DNA from 2 places in the Pseudomonas viridinivis genome. Region 1 is predicted to be linked to the other one. Evidence: predicted binding sites of a transcription regulator. Region 1 holds the regulator's gene; the other holds the start of a gene.
The links. The regulator FliA, encoded in region 1, starts transcription of late flagellar genes. The targets are predictions, from matches to a motif close to CTAAAGTTTNNNNNNNNNNNGCCGNTAA.
Positions count from the first base shown of each region.

Region 2: the regulator FliA is predicted to act here: its motif matches at 3,348-3,375, upstream of AABC73_RS16770 (methyl-accepting chemotaxis protein).

Region 1 is NZ_CP151076.1:1,884,586-1,890,640, reverse strand. Features, by position in the region: gene AABC73_RS08670 (protein phosphatase CheZ) at 1-462, opposite strand, end outside; gene AABC73_RS08665 (chemotaxis response regulator CheY) at 482-856, opposite strand; gene fliA (RNA polymerase sigma factor FliA) at 1,148-1,888, opposite strand; gene fleN (flagellar synthesis regulator FleN) at 1,885-2,718, opposite strand; gene flhF (flagellar biosynthesis protein FlhF) at 2,834-4,162, opposite strand; gene flhA (flagellar biosynthesis protein FlhA) at 4,174-6,055, opposite strand, start outside.
Region 2 is NZ_CP151076.1:3,545,011-3,551,065, reverse strand. Features, by position in the region: gene AABC73_RS16780 (MFS transporter) at 1-535, opposite strand, end outside; gene AABC73_RS16775 (LysR family transcriptional regulator) at 703-1,587, shown strand; gene AABC73_RS16770 (methyl-accepting chemotaxis protein) at 1,630-3,270, opposite strand; gene AABC73_RS16765 (methyltransferase domain-containing protein) at 3,479-4,249, shown strand; gene AABC73_RS16760 (hypothetical protein) at 4,283-4,543, opposite strand; gene AABC73_RS16755 (hypothetical protein) at 4,640-4,948, shown strand; gene AABC73_RS16750 (transporter substrate-binding domain-containing protein) at 4,964-6,055, shown strand, end outside.

The DNA.
Region 1 (6,055 bases):
ACGCGTCAAAAAGCCGTCGACGCGTTTAGCCAGCTCACGAAACTCTTCAGCGCCGATTTCCCGACGCATGAAACGTCCCCAATCCTGGCTCAACGCTTTGGCGTCGGTACTCAAGCCATTCATCAGGGGCGTGCTTTGCTCGACCAGATCCATGGTGCGGTTGGCCGCATTTTCGGTAAGCCTGACAACATACGACAAACGCTCGGTAGCATCCGTGATCTGGGACACTTCCTTGGCCTGAGGCATGTTCGGGTCAATCTGGAAATTGACGATTGCGCTGTGCAGCTCGCGGGTGAGTTTGCCGACTTCCTGATACAAGCCGCGATCACGAGTCTGGTTCAGCTCATGGATCAATTGCACGGCTTCGCCGAAACGGCCTTTTTCAAGGCACATCACCAGCTCATGCGCGTGTTTTTTCAGGGTTGACTCAAAGTCGCCCTGTGATGACTCTTTATGCTCCATAGCACCCTCGCGGCAAACATCAGCTATTGACGCGCTCGAAGATCTTTTCGATCTTTTCTTTCAGCACTTGGGCCGTAAATGGCTTCACGACATAACCGTTGACGCCCGCCTGGGCGGCTTCGATGATCTGGTCGCGCTTGGCTTCGGCCGTGACCATCAGCACCGGAAGGTGCTTGAGTCGTTCATCGGCGCGCACCTGACGCAACAGGTCGATGCCGGACATGCCAGGCATGTTCCAGTCAGTCACCAGAAAGTCGAAAGCACCGCTCTGCAACATTGGCAGCGCGGTGAGCCCGTCATCGGCTTCGGCCGTGTTGGTGAATCCTAAATCACGCAACAGGTTTTTGATGATCCGCCGCATCGTTGAGAAGTCATCAACGATGAGGATTTTCATGTTTTTGTCCAATTCGACCTCCAAGCAGTCTTTAACGCGTTCAGCACCTGAACGCGCTGTTCAATCAATACCGGCACAGCTCACATCGGCTGTACTAAAACGACGACGGGCTTGGTAAATCAACAGTCAAGAAACCGGGCAGCAGTTCGGCGTGCCGCCAGAAAGGTAAAACTCCTTCCAACAGCTTGCAGTAATGCCAATGACCGGTTCCCGCCTTGTCCATCTCCCCACACAACGCTTTGCACAGCCGGCTTACACGTACAGCGCAACCCTACGGATGCGCCACACCTGTCAACGCGCTCGCCACTCTCCCAAACGCCCTCGCAAACGAGCTGCGCACTGGCTGTGTAACTGGCTGACTCGCGACTCGCTGACCCCAAGGACCTCACCGATTTCCTTGAGATTCAGCTCCTCGTCATAGTACAGCGCCAACACCAGTCGCTCGCGCTCTGGCAAATTGGCAATCGCATCTGCTAACGCGGCCTGGAAACGTTCGTCTTCCAGATCCCGCGATGGCTCAAGCGAACCGCTTGCGCCGTCCTCGTGCAGCCCTTCATGTTCGCCGTCCTGCAAAAGGTCGTCGAAACTGAACAGCCGGCTGCCCAGGGTATCGTTCAAAATCCCGTAATAATCATCGAGACTCAATTGGAGTTCGGCCGCAACCTCGTGATCTTTAGCGTCACGACCTGTTTTAGCTTCAATTGAGCGAATTGCGTCACTGACCATGCGCGTATTGCGGTGAACCGAACGCGGTGCCCAGTCACCTTTACGCACTTCATCGAGCATCGCGCCGCGAATCCGGATACCCGCGTAGGTCTCGAAACTCGCGCCTTTGGTGCAGTCGTACTTGGTGGACACTTCAAGCAGTCCGATCATGCCGGCCTGGATCAGGTCCTCGACCTGCACACTGGCCGGCAAGCGCGCCAGCAAGTGATAGGCGATACGCTTGACCAGCGGCGCATAGCGCTCGATGAGCTCGTACTGCGAGTTCTTGGAGGTCTTGCTGTACATCTGGTAGCCGCTGGCTGTCATTGGACAGGCCCCGCAAATGTCTGGTGAACAAGTCGCTCCACGAAAAACTCAAGATGACCGCGCGGATTGGCCGGCAGCGGCCAGGTGTCGACTTTCTGCGCAATAGCCTTGAAGGCCAGGGAGCATTTGGAGCGCGGGAACGCTTCATAAACGGCACGCTGCTTCTGCACCGCCTTGCGCACGCACTCGTCGTAAGGCACCGCACCGACGTATTGCAGGGCAACATCGAGGAAGCGGTCGGTCACTTTGGTTAGCTTGGCAAACAGGTTGCGGCCTTCCTGCGGGCTCTGGGCCATGTTGGCCAGGACCCGGAAGCGATTCATGCCGTAGTCGCGATTGAGCAGCTTGATCAGCGCGTAGGCGTCAGTGATCGAGGTCGGCTCGTCGCACACCACCAGCAAGACTTCCTGGGCAGCGCGCACGAAGCTCACCACCGACTCGCCGATGCCGGCGGCCGTATCGATGACCAGTACGTCGAGGTTATCGCCAATATCGCTGAAGGCCTGAATCAGACCGGCATGCTGCGCCGGCGTCAGGTGCACCATGCTCTGCGTGCCGGAAGCGGCTGGCACGATGCGAATCCCGCCAGGGCCCTGAAGGAGTACGTCGCGCAATTCGCAACGCCCTTCAATCACATCGGCAAGGGTGCGCTTGGGCGTAAGCCCCAGCAACACGTCGACATTGGCCAGGCCAAGGTCGGCGTCCAGCAGCATGACGCGCCGGCCAAGCTCGGCCAAGGCCAGCGATAGGTTCACTGACACGTTAGTCTTACCGACGCCACCTTTGCCGCCGGTCACCGCGATCACCTGTACGGGATGCATGCTGCCCATGTTATTTCATTACCTTGTCTTGCGTAGACCGAAGCCACATTGGGGGCTGCACGTTCGCTGAGGAACAATGCGTGGCAGACCATCGATGCAGGTAAATTCCATTAGTTCGTTTCACCTAACCCACCCGCTTGCTGGGGTTGTGGTACAGGTCGGCAAACATATCCGCCATCGCTTCTTCGCTAGGCTCTTCCTGCATCTGCACATTGACCGCACGGGTAACCAATTGGTGCCGGCGCGGAAGGTGTAAATCATCAGGTATTCGCGGCCCGTCAGTCAGGTAGGCAACAGGTAGCTCATGACTGATCGCCAGGCTGAGTACTTCGCCCAGGCTGGCAGTTTCGTCCAGCTTGGTCAGGATGCACCCGGACAAGCCACAACGTTTGTAACTGTGGTAGGCAGCGGTCAGCACTTGCTTCTGACTGGTCGTTGCCAACACCAGATAATTACGCGCCTTGATGCCACGCCCGGCGAGGCTTTCGAGCTGCATGCGCAGGGCCGGATCGCTGGCTTGCAGGCCTGCGGTGTCAATCAACACCACGCGCTTGCGCAACAGCGGCTCCAGTGCCTGAGCCAGCGACTGGCCCGGATCGACATGCGTCACCGGCACGTTGAGGATGCGGCCCAGAGTCTTGAGCTGCTCCTGAGCGCCGATGCGAAAGCTGTCCATGCTCACCAGAGCGATGTTCTGTGCGCCGTACTTCAACACATAGCGCGCGGCCAGCTTGGCGAGTGTGGTGGTTTTACCCATGCCAGCCGGGCCGACCATGGCAATCACGCCACCCTCTTCGAGCGGCTCGATTTCCGGAGTGGCAATCATCCGCGCCAGGTGCGCCAACAGCATGCGCCAGGCCTGACGAGGTTCTTCAATTTCGCCGACCATTGCCAGCAGGTCGCGGGACAACGGACCGGACAGACCAATACGTTGCAGGCGACGCCACAGGTTGGCCTGTTGCGGACGGCTGCCTTGCAGTTGATTCCAGGCCAGCGAACCCAGCTGGACTTCCAGCAGTTCACGCAGACCATTCAATTCGAAACGCATGTTTTCGTAAGCGCGCTGGCCGCCGGCGGGTTCCGCTGGGGTTGCGTGAGCTTGAACGAATGGGCGCGGCGGCTCTTCGAGCGTCGGTTCGATATGCGTGTCGGCAGCGCTAAGCGGCAAGCCGGAGAACAGCTGGCGATTGACTGACGGGTCACTGTCGCCGCGATTGTTCAGTTCAGCCTGGGCGGTAACAATCCGCGACTGGGTTTTGCGCAGCTCGTCTTCAAGCTCGATGTTCGGCACGCGAGGCGCCAGCGCAGACAGCTTGTAATCCAGCGCAGCAGTCAGCTCTACGCCACCGGCAATCCGCCGATTACCGATGATGGCCGCTTCTGCGCCCAGCTCATCGCGAACCAGTTTCATGGCTTGACGCATATCGGCGGCGAAAAATCGCTTAACTTGCATGACTCACTACCTCAGCCGTTAGGCCCGACAGTCGCTACGATGGTGACTTGCTTATTGTCAGGAATTTCCTGATACGCCAACACATGCATGTTCGGTACAGCCAGTCGTCCAAAGCGTGACAACATGGCGCGAACCGGGCCTGCAACCAAAAGAATGACCGGCAAACCCTGCATCTCCTGCCGCTGCGCCGCGTCGATCAACGAACGCTGGAGCTTTTCAGCCATGCTTGGCTCAAGCAGAACGCCTTCTTCCTGACCCTGACCTGCCTTCTGCAAACTATTGAGCAATATCTGTTCCAACCTTGGCTCCAGAGTGATAACTGGCAGCTCCGGCTCAATCCCTACAATGCTTTGCACGATTGCGCGGCTTAATCCGACGCGTACTGCCGCAACCAACGCGGCGGTATCTTGACTCCGCATGGCGTTGTTCGCGATGGCTTCGGCGATGCTGCGAATGTCGCGAACCGGCACTTGTTCGGCCAGAAGCGACTGCAGGACCTTGAGCAACGCCGAGAGCGAAAGAATCCCGGGAACCAGCTCTTCAGCCAGTTTCGGCGAGCCTTTAGCCAGCAACTGCATCAATTGCTGGACTTCTTCATGGCCAATCAGCTCATGAGAGTGTTTATAAAGAATCTGGTTGAGGTGCGTCGCCACTACCGTACTGGCATCGACCACGGTGTAACCCAGGGACTGCGCCTGACTGCGCTGGCTGATTTCAATCCATACCGCTTCCAGACCAAACGCCGGGTCCTTGGCGGTAATACCGTTGAGGGTGCCGAACACCTGACCGGGGTTGATCGCCAACTCCCGGTCCGGGTAAATCTCGGCTTCCGCCAGCGTCACGCCCATGAGCGTCAAACGATAGGCACTGGGCGCCAGATCCAGGTTGTCACGGATATGCACAGTGGGCATGAGAAAGCCTAGCTCCTGAGAGAGCTTCTTGCGTACGCCCTTGATCCGCGCAAGCAACTGACCACCCTGATTGCGATCCACCAGCGGAATCAGGCGGTAGCCCACTTCCAGGCCGATCATGTCGATGGGGGTCACGTCATCCCAGCCCAGCTCTTTAGAATCCTGAACCCGGGTCGGCGATGGCAACATCTCCTGCTGGCGCTTGACCTCTTCCAACGCCTGGACCTTGACCACGTTCTGCTTTTTCCACAGCAAGTAGGCGACACCGCCCGCCACCAGCCCGAGGCTGATGAAGGAAAAGTGCGGCATGCCCGGCACCAGACCCATGACGATCATGATCCCGGCAGAAACCGACAACGCCTTGTGGGAGGTGAACATCTGCCGATTGATCAGCTTGCCCATTTCTTCCGAACCGGAAGCACGGGTCACCATGATCGCCGCAGCGGTGGACAGCAGCAATGACGGCAATTGCGCCACCAAACCGTCACCGATGGTCAACAGCGTGTAGATTTTGCCCGCTTCGGCGAATGTCATGTTGTGCTGCAGCATGCCGACCAGAACGCCGCCGATGAGGTTGATAAACAGAATCAACAGACCGGCGATGGCGTCACCGCGAACGAATTTCGAGGCACCGTCCATGGAGCCGTAGAACTCGGCTTCCTGGGCAACTTCCAGACGCCGACGCTTGGCCTCAGGCTGATCGATCAGCCCGGCGTTCAAGTCGGCATCGATGGCCATCTGTTTGCCGGGCATGGCGTCCAGGGTGAAACGCGCGCTCACCTCGGAAATCCGCCCGGCACCTTTGGTGATTACCACGAAGTTGATGATCATCAGGATCGCGAAAACCACGATACCGACTACGTAGTTGCCACCAATCACCACCTCACCGAAGGCCTGGATCACCTTGCCGGCTGCGGCGTGACCATCCTGACCGTGAAGCATCACCACCCGCGTCGAGGCAACGTTGAGCGCCAGGCGCAGC
Region 2 (6,055 bases), 1.7 Mb from region 1:
CGAGCCCCAAAAGCACGGCATTGGCTAAAATCTGGCTGAGTGGCGAACACAAACCCAACAGGCCCGAGTAACGTCCGCGACGGTCGGGCGCGGCATGTTCCAGCGCCATGAGCTGCGCCCCGGTGGATTCACCGCCCAGGGCGAACCCCTGGATGACGCGCAGCAGCACCAGGAGAATCGGTGCCCAGACCCCGATCTGACCGTAGGTGGGCAACAGGCCCATCAGCACTGACGCCAGGCCCATCATGGTCACGGTGGCCAGCATCAGATTGCGCCGACCCAGTTTGTCGCCGAGGTAACCGCAGGTAATAGCGCCCAATGGCCGCGCAGCCAGACCGACACCGAACGTTGCCAGCGAGGCGAGGAGGCCGGCCGTTGGCTCCATCGCCGGGAAAAACAGCTTGGGCAGAATGGTCGCCGATATCGGGCCATAAAGCGTGAAATCGAACCACTCCAGGGCGGTGCCGATGGTGGCGGCCGTTACCGCTTTGCGAGGCATGCGCTGGTCATGACTCTCGTTGCTGATCGTGCTCATAAGAGGTGCTCGTCATTGTTTTTATGGTTATGAGGTGCTCACACGATTCCGCTTGGACAACAGCATTGGCAGGAAGCGTCGAAGTCGGTAGACGTTAACGCATCCTGCTTGCAGAATAATTATCGAAATCTGTACAAATGCATAAGCTGAACTTATGAGTACGAGCTATGGAACTGCGACACCTGAAGGCCTTCGTCGTGGCGGCCGACTTGCAACACTTCAGCCGGGCGGCCGAGCAACTGGGGATCGCGCAACCGGCACTGAGTCAATTGATGCGAACCCTTGAATCCGAACTCGGGCTGGCGCTGTTCAGACGTGAGAACCGCGGCGTGGCCCTGACCGCTGCGGGTATGGCGTTCCTGCCCCATGCGCGGCAATCCATCGAGTCCAGCGAATTGGCCAGTGCGGCGGCACGCCGGGCCAGAAGAGGTGAGGTGGGCGAAATCAACATCGGTTATCACTCGGCGTTGTTCGAGGCTAACTTGCCGCAATTGCTGCGGCATTACTTCAGCACTTTCCCCGAGGTCAAACTGAGTCTGGTGGACGCGGGCATTCGCGAGCAACTCGAAATGCTCCTCGACCACAAGCTGGATCTGGCCTTTGCCAGGGTGTTCAAGGATCACCTGCCGGACCGTCTGCGCACGCATCCTTTCAGTCAGTCCAACCTTGTCCTGCTGCTGCCGGACAACCATGAGCTGGTGGATAGCTTTACCGGCGAACTGGCGATGCTGCGGCACGAGAAGTTCGTCTTTCTCCAGGACCCGGCCGGCATCGGCCTGACGTCACACACGCTTCAGGCCTGTCGGCAAAATCAACTGCATCCCGAGAACATCATGCATGTGCCTTCGTTGATGAGCATCCCGGGATTGGTCGCAGCGGGTATCGGTTTAAGCATCGTGCCCGAAGCGATGACCCGCTTGACCATGCCTGGGGTGCGGGTCATACCGCTGCCCCAGGTAGAAATGGTCAGTGAGCTTTCGCTCATTTCACGCATCGATGAGCGCTCCAGTGCAGTGCTTCACTTCATCGAGGAGGCTCATGGTTGGGGGTAGAAAATCATCCGGCTTCTTTGAGCTACAGCGTTGCCGTCGGCCTCACAGCCGGAAGCGGCCGACCAGCGTATTGAATGAAATTGCCAGGCTGGAAAGCTCCTGGGTCGAGGCGTTGGTCTGATGGGCGCCAGCCGCTGTCTGGGTCGATAGATCCTGAATGTTGACCAGATTGCGATCAACTTCCCGAGCGACGTTGGCCTGCTCTTCGGACGCTGTGGCAATGACCAGGTTGCGATCGTTGATCTGCGAAATGCCTTCGGCAATCAACTCCAGCGCCTCGCCTGTGGCCAGGGCCAGCGATTGGGTATCGGTTACCAGTGACTGGCTTTTACCCATGGAGCTTACCGCCTGATCAGCACTGGCTTGCACGCTGTTGATCATCCCTTCAATCTCGCCGGTCGAGGCCTGGGTGCGGGCCGCCAGGGCGCGAACTTCATCGGCCACCACGGCAAAGCCACGGCCCTGTTCGCCCGCTCTTGCGGCTTCGATGGCAGCGTTCAGGGCCAGCAGGTTGGTTTGTTCGGCGATCCCGCGGATCACGTCCAACACTTTGCCGATGTCGCGCACCTGAACGGCGAGATTCTTGACCATGTCAGTGGACGCGGCAATTTCAGTGGTTGCGCTGTTGATCGCGGCGACGGCGCTGCGGGCCTGGTCGCGACCATTGCTGGCTTGCTCGCTGGTGGTTCTGGACGCTTCGGAGGTGGAGACGGCATTGCGTGCGACTTCTTCGACAGCCGAGGTCATTTCCGTGACGGCGGTTGCCGCCTGCTGGATCTCGTCGTTCTGGCGGACCAGACCACGGCTGCCATTGTCAGTGACGGCGGTCAGCTCCTCGGCAGCCGACGCCAGTTGGTCCGATGCGCTGGCGATCTGTTGAATCGTGCTTTTCAGGCTGCTCTGCATGTCCGCCAGAGCGGTCAACAACTGGCCGGCCTCATCGTGGCCGGTACTGATGATGTGCTGGGTCAGATCACCTTCGGCAATGCTGCGAGCGCTCGCCACGGCATTGGCAATGGGGCGGCTGATCAGGCGGCTGATAAACATTCCGAGCAGGATTGCGGCAATGAATGCCACTGCGATGCCAACATACAGCGAAGTCTTCGATGATGACTCCAGACGGCTTGCATCTTCGGCGCCTTCACCTACTTGCCGGTCATTGGAATCGACCATCACTGTCAACCCGTCCATGACCGAGCGGTAAGTCTTTTGCAAGTCGCCCAAGAGCAGGGCGCGGCCGTTCTCCAGATCGCCGGCCTGCATCAGGCTGACGTACTTTTGCACCATCGCCTGATAAACCGGCCAGTCTTGTTGCATTTTGTCGCCAGCGGCACGTTCGTCATCGGCAAGCGGTGTTTTTCGGTAGTCGGCGAATGCTTTCTCGCTGGCCAGTCGGTTGGCGTTCATCGATGCAATGAATTCATCTTTCACGCTTTGTGGCAAACCGGCGGCAGTGGCCAGGTACAACCGGTAAAGATCGCGGCTTTGTCCGACCGCCTTGGTTTTGGTTTGCGCGGTGTTGGAGACAGACACCAGATTGTTGGTGAACACCAGTTTCAGGTTCTCCGATAGCCTGGAAACTCCCTGGCTGCCCAGGACGCCTACGCCCAGTGTGATGAACGCACACAGCACGAAGGCTGTGATCAGTTTGGTCGAGAGTTTTGCGTCATTGATCCAGCTCATCGGTCATCCTGCTGACATATTTAGGGAGGAGCACACTGAGCTATCTCTCGACGAGAGGTGGCTAGTTGCCAGTCTCTCTATCGGCCATACTGTCAATGACTTTAGTGTTGCCGGAAATGTTTAGTAGTTGTGATGGCTCTGGAATGGGCCTTCTGGAGGAGTTTGCGCACTGGCTGTGTATTACTCATTCACATGGAGGATCGCTGGAATGACAGTTGTGCATCAGGCGGCTCAAGAAGGTTTCTCAAAAGAAGCGGGTACCTACACCCAGGGCCGCCCAGACTATCCAGGCGAAATACGGCCATGGCTTAGCGATACATTGGGCATCAGCCCTGGCTCGACGGTGATTGATTTGGGCGCCGGTACCGGGAAGCTCACGCTCCTGCTGGAAACAATGGAAATTGAGGTCATTGCCGTCGAGCCGGTCGAAGCCATGCGAGCCGAGTTTGCCAGGCATCTACCGAACATCAGGATTCTGCCGGGCACTGCCGAAGCTATTCCACTCGATGCTGGCGCAGCGCAGGCGCTGGTATGCGCCCAGGCGTTTCACTGGTTTGCCAATGAAACGGCGCTCGGCGAGATTCACCGAGTGCTTGAACCCGGTGGCCGGCTTGGGCTGATCTGGAATGTGCGTGATGAGTCCGTGGACTGGGTGGCAGCCATTACCAGAATCATCACGCCCTACGAAGGTGATACTCCGCGTTTTCACACTGGAAACTGGCGACTGGCGTTCAACGGTCGCTACTTCTCGGCGCCGGAACTGACCTGCTTCAAGTACACCCATACTGGCTCGCCCGAAGCCGTAATCCTGGATCGTTTTCTGTCGGTGAGTTTTATCGCAGCTCTGCCTTCTGCAGAGAAAGCGGCGGTGGCTGCTCAGTTGCGGACGTTGATCCGCACTCACCCGGCCTTGCGCGGCCGTGAAACCATTGAGTTTCCTTATCAGACCCAGGCTTATCTGTGTCGCCGGCTGGACTGAATCAACGCGTTTCGGGGTGCAAGGCCCTGCAGTTCAAGCGGCGGTCTGCAGCCGCCGCTGTACCATCCGGGTCAGGCGTTCGCCTACCTTCTCGACTCCTTTGTTCTGCGCCACCACCTGGGCGCCTTCCATCAACAGGGTAAGTTCTTCGGCAATCTGCTCCGGCTCGTTCAGTTCCAGCTGAGAGCAAAGGGCGACTAACCGACGAAACTGCCGCTGTTTATGGGTGTGAATCAGCGTTCGGGCCGGGTGCTCAGCGTCTGGCAGTTCGGCCAGTGCATTGCTGGACGCCATCCATGGCTGCGCATCAGGTGACCCGTTCCGTATCCCGCCCCTGCAACAAGTTTTCTGGAGCAATCCCGGCGTCAGCCCGGTGCATTGCGTATCGGCGTGCAAACTCGCCCGCTGAACGGTCAAGCGCTGCATCCTGCGGTAGAGGCCGCCTTGATGCAGACGGCGCGCAATCTTGAGCTGCTGGGCCATCGGGTCGAAGAAATGCAGCCGGACATCGGCCTGAGCTGGGATGCGTTTGTCGAGCTCAATGGACGCTTCTGGTCATCAAACACAGCTGCCTGGATCGACGCCATTGCCGCCGCTACGGGGCGCAGTATCGATTCCGAATATCTGGAGCCGGCGACGTTGGCGCTCTATCGGCTCGGGAAGACGCTGCGTGCCACCGAACTGTTGGGCGCACGCTGAACAAGGTTTATAGGCATGGCTGACCAGTCGATCCGCATAGGCGGTCTGTTTTCCGACACCGGCGTCACCGCTGCTGCCGAGTGCTCAACAATGCGCGGCGCGCAGTTCGCCATCCAGCAGATCAACGCCGCCGGTGGCGTCGATGGCCGGCTTCTGGAACTGATTACCCGCAATCCCGATTCGACACCTGCGCTTTATGCCATGCACATCGAGTCACTGATCCGCGAAGAGCACCTGCGTTTTTTCTTCGGTTGCTACACCTCTGCGGCGCGCAAGGCGGCATTGCCCATCGTCGAGCGCTATGACGCGCTGCTGCTGTATCCGGTGTATTACGAAGGTTTCGAATATTCACGCAATATCATTTATACCGGCGCGACCCCAAACCATAACGCGTTGCCGCTGGGCAACTACATGCTGGATAACTTCGGCAATCGCGTGTTGATGATCGGCTCGGAATACGTCTATCCCTACGAAACCAACCGCCTGATGAGCGACCTGCTGTACGAGCGCGGCGGCACCAAACTGGGCGAATACTACCTGCCGCTGAAAAACGCCCGGCCGGAAGATTTCGCCAGGTTGATGGTCAAGGCCAGGGAGCTGAAGCCGTCGTTCATCTTCTCCACGGTGGTTGGCGAAACCATGGGGCATTTGTATCAAGCCTACGCCGACGCGGGCTTTGACCCCGCCGTGATGCCCATCGCCAGCCTGACGACCAGCGAAACGGATATTCAGCAAATGGGCGCTCATCTGGGCGCCGGGCACATTTCGGCAGCGACCTATTTCCAGTCGGTCGACACGCCGAACAATCGCCAATGCATCGCTCGGTACCGCGAGCTGTTCGGTCAGCATCAGGTCACCGACCGATGCTGGGAGGCCGCTTACTTTCAGGTCCATCTGTTGGCCAAGGCAATCGTGCGGGCTGGCAGCACCGAAGTGGAAGACGTCTTGCAAGCCATGCGCGGCCTGGAATTTGAAGCACCTCAAGGGCGCATCCGGGTCGACGCGGACAACCACCACACGTACCTGTTTTCGCGCATCGGCCGAGCCAACGCCGAGGGCCAGTTCGACATCCTTTATGAGAGCGAGAGCGCCCTCAAGCCCGACCCA